Regions from separate parts of the Cupriavidus sp. H19C3 genome, predicted to be linked through region 3. Evidence: predicted binding sites of a transcription regulator. Region 3 holds the regulator's gene; each other region holds the start of a gene.

Region 1 (2,265 bases), on a different replicon from region 3:
GCGCGAGCACCCCGCCCATGTCATCCTGCTCGATCTGTCGATGCCCGGACGCAATGGCCTGGAACTGATCCGGCTGCTGCGTGGAGAACACCAGTCGCTGCGCGTGCTGGTCCTGACCATGCACGCCGAGGAACAGTACATCGTGCGCGCCTTCCGGGCCGGGGCCGCGGGCTACCTGACCAAGGAGAGCGCCGGTACGGAACTGGTCGAGGCGCTGCGGAAAGTCGCGGCCGGGGGTACCTACGTCAGCCCCGCGCTGGCGGAAAAGCTTGCACTGGGTTTGCAGGCCCAGCCCGGCGATGCCCCGCACGCAAGCCTGTCTGACCGCGAACTGGAAGTGTTCCGGCGCATCGTCGCGGGCGAGTCGTTGACCGAAATCGCAGCGGCGCTATGCGTCAGCGCCAAGACCGTGAGTACCTACAAGATGCGCCTGCTGGAAAAGCTCCAGTTGCGTAGCGACGCCGCCCTGGTGCGCTACGCCATCGAGGCCAAGCTCTTCAACGACGAGGAAGGGCTGTAAAGGCGCGTCAGCCCGCGGTGGGCGACGGCTCGCCGCGGATCAGCAGCACCGGCTTGTTGGTCTTGGCCACCACGCCTTCCGATACGCTGCCCATGACCATGCGGCGGAAGCCGCGCCGGCCGTGCGTGCCCATCACGATGAGGTCGGCGGGCCAGCGTTCCGCGCGCTCGACGATGGTCGCCGAGATCTGCCCCGGCGAGACCGGCCGCTCCGCCAGTTCGGTCAGAAAGCGCACTCCGGCATTCTCCAGCCGCAGCGCGGCGGCCGCCAGCGCGGTGTTACCCGCGTTGGACAGCTCGCGCATGACGTCGTCCGGGTTGATGTAGCTCGATTCGAAGAACAGATCGCTGTCGTCGACCACGAACAGTACCTTCACTTCGGCGTTGCAGGCTTTTGCCAGCGTCGTCGCCTGCCCGATCGCAAGCGCGGACGACGGGCCGCCGTCGATTGCTACCAGAATCCGTTCGTACATGATGTGCTCCCTCTGAGTGGATGACCGCGTATCGACGGGACGGTCCCGGCCGCGCTTGTAGATCAGCATAGAGTCATGCCCGCGTCGTAGCTTGACATGTGTCAAACCGGCGCCATCGGCAGGGACATCCGCCGCCGTCCATGCCGCCGAGGTGGTCGCAAGAGGTGGCCGCCGACGTGGTCATTGACGTCTGCCCCGACGCGCCCTTATGCCGGTGTTCGATATGGTTGATTTCTCTCAAGTCCGATCGCCGGCGGCCTACTACAGTCCATGGCATGACTACAAATCCGGATGCGGGGGTCGACAGTATGCGTTTTGCTGCAATGCTCGTTCATGTGGATGCGGGGACGGCCACCGCCGTGCGCCTGGCGCGTGCCGTGGCGCTGGCGGAAAGCTTCCACTCGTCCCTGATCGGGCTACTCTCCATCAGTACAAACGAGTCCGGCTGGGTGCTCCGGCATGCCGACGGCACGCGTGAGTACCAGTCCTTCGCCTCCAGCCTTGCAGACGATTGCGAACAGTCGCGCCAGTCCTTCGACGCGGCGACCGAGGCTGCCACCTTTCCGGTGGACTGGCGCGTCGGCGAAGGCACCCCGGAGGAGGCCTTGCAATGCGAGGGCCGCCTGGCGGACCTCGTCATTGTCGGGCAGCCGCGCGAGCCGGGGCCCGGTGACCGGATGACCTTCCGGCAGGCGCGCCGCCTCGTGGCCTCCACCATCATCGGCGTGGGGCGGCCCGTGCTCGTGATTCCGCCCGATGTGCCCACTCCCAACATCGGCACGCGCGTGATGATCGGCTGGAACGGCTCGCGCGAGTCGGCGCGGGCGATCCTGGACGCGCTGCCCTGGCTCGAGCGCGCGCAATCGGTCGATGTGGTGCACTGCGTGCGGTCCGATGGACATCGCGACCTGCATAGCTCGCCTGGTGCCTACGCAGTGAGCTGGCTGGCGCGGCGTGGCATCCATGCCTCGCTGACCGAGCTGCTGACCGAGCCGTCGGCGGATATCGGTCATCTGCTGCTGGACTTCGCCCGGCGCAGGGGGGTGGACCTGATCGTCTGCGGCGCATATGGCAAGGGCCACGTGCGTGAGGAAGTGCTGGGCGGCGTGACCGATACGCTGTTGCGGGAGATGCCGGCGGCGACCCTGCTGTGTCACTGAGCCGCTTTCCGCTGACCAGGTTTGCCACTGACTGCTGACTGGTTTCAGGGTGCGACCTCGGGGTGCGACCTCGGGGTGCGACCTCGGTGGTGCGACCCAGTGCGACCCAGTGC
Region 2 (2,265 bases), 1.9 Mb from region 3:
GGCCGCGTGTGAAGTCGAGCGTGAAGTCGCCGATATCGATGCGCGTCTGCATGGCGCGCCGCAATTCGAGCGCACCGGGTGCACGCGCCGCGGCGGCCACACGCACCAGCCATGCGGCGCCGATATAGCCGGCCAGGGTGGCAGGCGAGGGCGGTTCGTCGAGATACTGCTTCATGCGCGCGACATGTTCCTTGACCACGCGTAGCGTGGACTCCTGCGGTCCGGGCGCGACCTGCGTGAGGACAATGCCGCCCGCATAGCCGGTGCCCAGGATCTCGCGCGCCGAAGCCGGACTCACTGCCGACAGCCCCACCAGAAAGCCAAACCAGCCATTGGCCGCGAGCGCACGGCCAAGGTTGCCGTAGGCCAGCGTATCGCCCGCAATCAACACCGCGCCGGGCCGACTGGCCGCGATGCGTCGCGCACTGTCGGCGACATCCCTGCCCAGCACAAAGGCGCGCGTGGCGAGCTGCTGCTCGATGCGCGCCAGCCACGGCGAACCATCGGCGAGCGTCCCCGCCGCGAAATCGGGCGCTACCGCGAGCGCAATGCCGGAGAGCCCATAGCTGCGCAGCTGTCTGACCGCGGCATCGAGTTCCGACTCGTAGTCCACGCGGGTGTACCAGATGTTGTCCGCCGGCAGCGCAAGGCCGGACAGCGGCGCGACGATCTGCACGCCACGGCGCGCCAGCTCCGGCGCCGTGGTCAGGCCTGGCAGCAGGCCGTCGCCGGGACCGAACAGGACCTCGGCCTTCTCGTTCTCGACCAGCGCAAGCGCCTGCCGGGCCGCGCCGCGCGGATCCGGATCGGCATCGCGCACGATATGCACGATATGCAGTCCCGCGCCGCCGGCCTTGACGGCCGCGTTGGCAGCATCGAACTGGACCTTGGCGCCGGCCAGATAGTCGCGCGCGAGATCGGCCTGCGGGCCGGTGCGATCCACCAGTTGCGCCACGACGAGCTGCCGGCGCGGACTGGTCGCCGCCATCTGCGCGTACGCGGGCCCGGCGAGGCCACCGCTCAGCGCACTCACCGCGGCGAGCGCCGCCAGGCATCGGCGCCGGTCAGGCGAAGCCAGGTGTTCATGCTGCGGGGGAAGCGGGTGCGACTGCGACGGGACAGGGCGCATGGCAGCGAGCGTGAAAGGGATAGGGCAGGGCTCCGTACCACGCGACCGCGATACCGCAATATCGCGATACCGGGCGCGGTACGGCCAGGGAGCGGCGCGAACGCGAGGCAAAGCGCCGTGTGCCGGCCGGAGCGTAGCCCGCGATCATGTCCGCCATGTGACGCCGCACACGCAGTCCCCGCGGTTCCTGCGGCCGGCTTGACGTCCATCAACGTAGGTGCGGATTCGTGCGAATACGATTCCTGATTGTCGTCATCGATTGTTACGCCCCGCCATGTCAATCTCGAACTCCAGCGCTGCGCCAGACTCGCAGTCGGTGCCGGTACTCGCATCGATGTCAGGTGCCAGCGCTGCCACCACCGCCACCACCATCGCCGCCGCGGTCCCCGCAGGGTCGACCAACGAACCGTCCGCCCAGCCGCTCTCCCGGCCGTTCATCAAGTCCCCCGCCTTCGACCGCGCCGCGCTGGCCGACTTCCGCGCGCTTGCGGGCCGCATCGATGGCAACGGCCCGCGTTATACGTCCTACCCCACCGCGGACCGCTTTACCGCCGGCTATCCGGCCGAGGCTTATCTCGCCGCGCTCGCCGACTGCCGCCGGCAAGCCCCGGCACCGCTGTCGCTCTACCTGCATATCCCGTTCTGCGACAACATCTGCTACTACTGCGGCTGCAACAAGATCATCACCGGCGACCACAGCCGCAGCGCGCGCTATGTCATGTATCTGGCCAGCGAGATGGCAATGGTCGCGGCACAACTGGGTGAGCGTCGGCCGGTCATGCAGTCCCATTGGGGCGGCGGCACGCCAACGTTTCTCGATCCCGAGGAGATGCGCGCCGTCATGGCTGCGCTGACCGGGCACTTCGATCTGCTGCCCGATGGCGAGCATGCCATCGAGATCGACCCGCGCACCGTCGATGACGCGCGCATGAAGCTGCTGCGCGAGCTTGGCTTCAACCGCATCAGCCTGGGCGTGCAGGATTTCCATCCGGAGGTCCAGCAGGCGATTCACCGCGTGCAGCCCTTTGCGCAGACGCGCGACGCGGTATTCGCCGCGCGCCGGCTGGGCTTCCGCTCGATCAGCATGGACCTGATCTACGGCCTGCCGCACCAGACCACCGCGCGCTTCCAGGAGA
Region 3 (2,265 bases):
GCGGTGGCATCCGCGCCACGACGCCGGCGCTCAGAGCACCAGGCAGAAGCCATGCGCGGCCAGCACGTCCGGCAGCAGGATGGCCCGCGCCACGCCGGCCACGCCGAACGTCGCGATCACCAGCCCGGCCACCATGCGGACCGGCGGCCGGCGCGCCTGCTGGCGCAGCCAGCCCGAGAGGCCCGACAGCACGATCAGGTTGGGCAGCGTGCCCAGGCCGAACGCGATCATCACGAGCGCGCCCGAGGCGGCATTGCCGGCCAGCAGTGCCAGCGCGAGCGCGGCATAGACCATCCCGCACGGCACCAGGCCCCACGCCAGGCCGATGGCGTAGCGGCGCAGCCACGGTGGCGCCACCATGGCGTGACCCGGGCTGCGCAGCGCGGCCAGGCTGTCGCCGTTCGCGAGGCCCAGCCCGTGCGTGGCACGCGCGGCGTGCAGCGCGGCACGCGCGATACCGGTCAGCGCCTGCGCCGCGCGGGCCGCCATGCGTTCAAGCCGGGGCAGGCGCGGGGCGCTGCCACGCGCGAGCCAGAGACCGGACAGCACCAGCATCGCGCTACCGGCGCCAAACAGCGCGCGCTGCAGCGGCACGATGTCCTGCTTCCATGCGAGCGCGCCCATGGCCCCCATCAGCGCACCGAGCATCGTGTAGGTACTGACGCGGCCCGCATGCATGACGAGCGTGTCGCGCCACCACACACGACGCCATTGCACACCGTCGGCACGCGCAATTATCCGCACCGGCGTTTCGCGATGGCGTTCCACTGCAAGCGAGATGCCGCCACACATTGCCGCGCAATGGATGCCGCCAAATAACGCTAATAGGAATACGCTGAAAAGTATCTCAAATATCAAGTGTTTCTCGCTTTCGTCTAGGCGCGCAAGCTAGAATGCCTTCATCGTGCGCCCCCGCGAGCGCGCCTAAGCAACCGGTTCCTTACCGACTCCCTGGCAACCGGTTTCTTATCAACCGGTTCCGTATTCACAGGGTTCTTGTTCGCAGGTTCCTTGTTCGCAGGTTCCTTGTTCGCAGGTTCCTTATTCACAGGTTCCAATTGCTCACGCCGATCCCGATCACCGAGATGTCCCCCCGCTGCTCCACGTGTGCACTGGGTCAGTTCTGCCTGCCGGTTGGCATGAACGAGCAGGACCTCGAGAAGATCGATACGCTTGTCCAGGAACGCTTTCGCATTCACAAGGGCGACACGCTCTACCGCATGGGCGATCCGCTCACCGCGGTCTACGCGATCCGCTTTGGCACCCTCAAGACGCATGTGACGATGGAAGACGGCCGCTCGCAGATCACGGGCTTTCACCTGCCGGGCGAGATCGTCGGACTCGATGGCCTCTGCGAAATGCAGCACGCCTCCGATGCGTCCGCGCTGGAAGACACCGAGGTCTGCGTGGTCCGCTTCAACGACCTCACCGCGCTGTCCGGCGAACTGCCTTCGCTGCAGCAGCAGTTTCTCCGCCTGATGAGCCGCGAGATCTCGCAGGACCATCTGATGCTGATGACCCTCGGCTCGATGCGCGCCGAGGAAAGACTGGCCGCGTTCCTGATCAACCTGTCCAACCGTCTGGCCGCGCGCGGCTACTCGTCGAGCGAGTTCGTGCTGCGCATGAGCCGCGAGGAAATCGGCAGCTATCTCGGCCTCAAACTCGAGACCGTGAGCCGCCTGTTCTCGCGCTTTGCCGAAGCGGGGTTGATCCAGATTCGTCAGCGTCATGTCAAGCTCGTCGATACGGCGGGCCTCAAGCAGATCTACAGCCGTAGCTGCTGAACCCGCCGGCGCGCCAGCGCCCCGCCCGGCGCCACTTCCCTCTCACAGTCTCACCGTCTCACCTACTCCAGCTCGTCCGTATCGGCCAGCCGCACCGGCATCGTATAGAGCGTGAGTCCGCTCGACAGCGCGCACAGCGCCCACGCGAGCAGGAACCCCACCGTGTAGACCGCCTCGCGCGACGCCTGGATCGGATGGCCGAAGAACATCAGGTCGCCCGGATCGATCAGCGAGAAGACCCCCGCCGTCGCCACCCCCGCGACGAGAAACGCGGGCCAGAGCACCCACATCAGCCAGCGCCATCTCATGGCCGCCTCGCCTCGGTGCCGGGCTGTCCCGGCGCGGCGCGCTCCACCACCAGGCCATGCCGCACGGCCTCGCCGACGGGGCGGTCCGCATGGGTCGCGGCCAGCCAGATCGTGATACCGCAGCCGATCATCGCCAGTAGTGGCCCGCTCATCAACAGCCAGGGCCACGGTTC

The links. Region 3 encodes FNR, which switches genes on or off when oxygen is low (the NO sensors DNR and NnrR bind a similar motif). Its sites were predicted from a motif close to TTGATNNNNATCAA; they were not measured.
Region 1: DFLDMN_RS20350 (universal stress protein) is a predicted target of FNR. The motif match lies at 1,084-1,097, and genes of this name have one in related genera.
Region 2: hemN (oxygen-independent coproporphyrinogen III oxidase) is a predicted target of FNR. The motif match lies at 1,328-1,341, and genes of this name have one in related genera.

Annotation. Positions count from the first base shown of each region.
Region 1 covers NZ_CP184986.1:185,793-188,057, forward strand. Annotated here, with positions in the region: gene DFLDMN_RS20345 (response regulator) at 1-520, shown strand, start outside; gene DFLDMN_RS20350 (universal stress protein) at 528-992, opposite strand; gene DFLDMN_RS20355 (universal stress protein) at 1,301-2,152, shown strand.
Region 2 covers NZ_CP184985.1:2,849,717-2,851,981, forward strand. Annotated here, with positions in the region: gene DFLDMN_RS13115 (ABC transporter substrate-binding protein) at 1-1,129, opposite strand, end outside; gene hemN (oxygen-independent coproporphyrinogen III oxidase) at 1,404-2,265, shown strand, end outside.
Region 3 covers NZ_CP184985.1:488,977-491,241, reverse strand. Annotated here, with positions in the region: gene DFLDMN_RS02270 (sulfite exporter TauE/SafE family protein) at 31-858, opposite strand; gene fnr (fumarate/nitrate reduction transcriptional regulator Fnr) at 1,059-1,784, shown strand; gene DFLDMN_RS02260 (hypothetical protein) at 1,847-2,092, opposite strand; gene DFLDMN_RS02255 (hypothetical protein) at 2,089-2,265, opposite strand, start outside.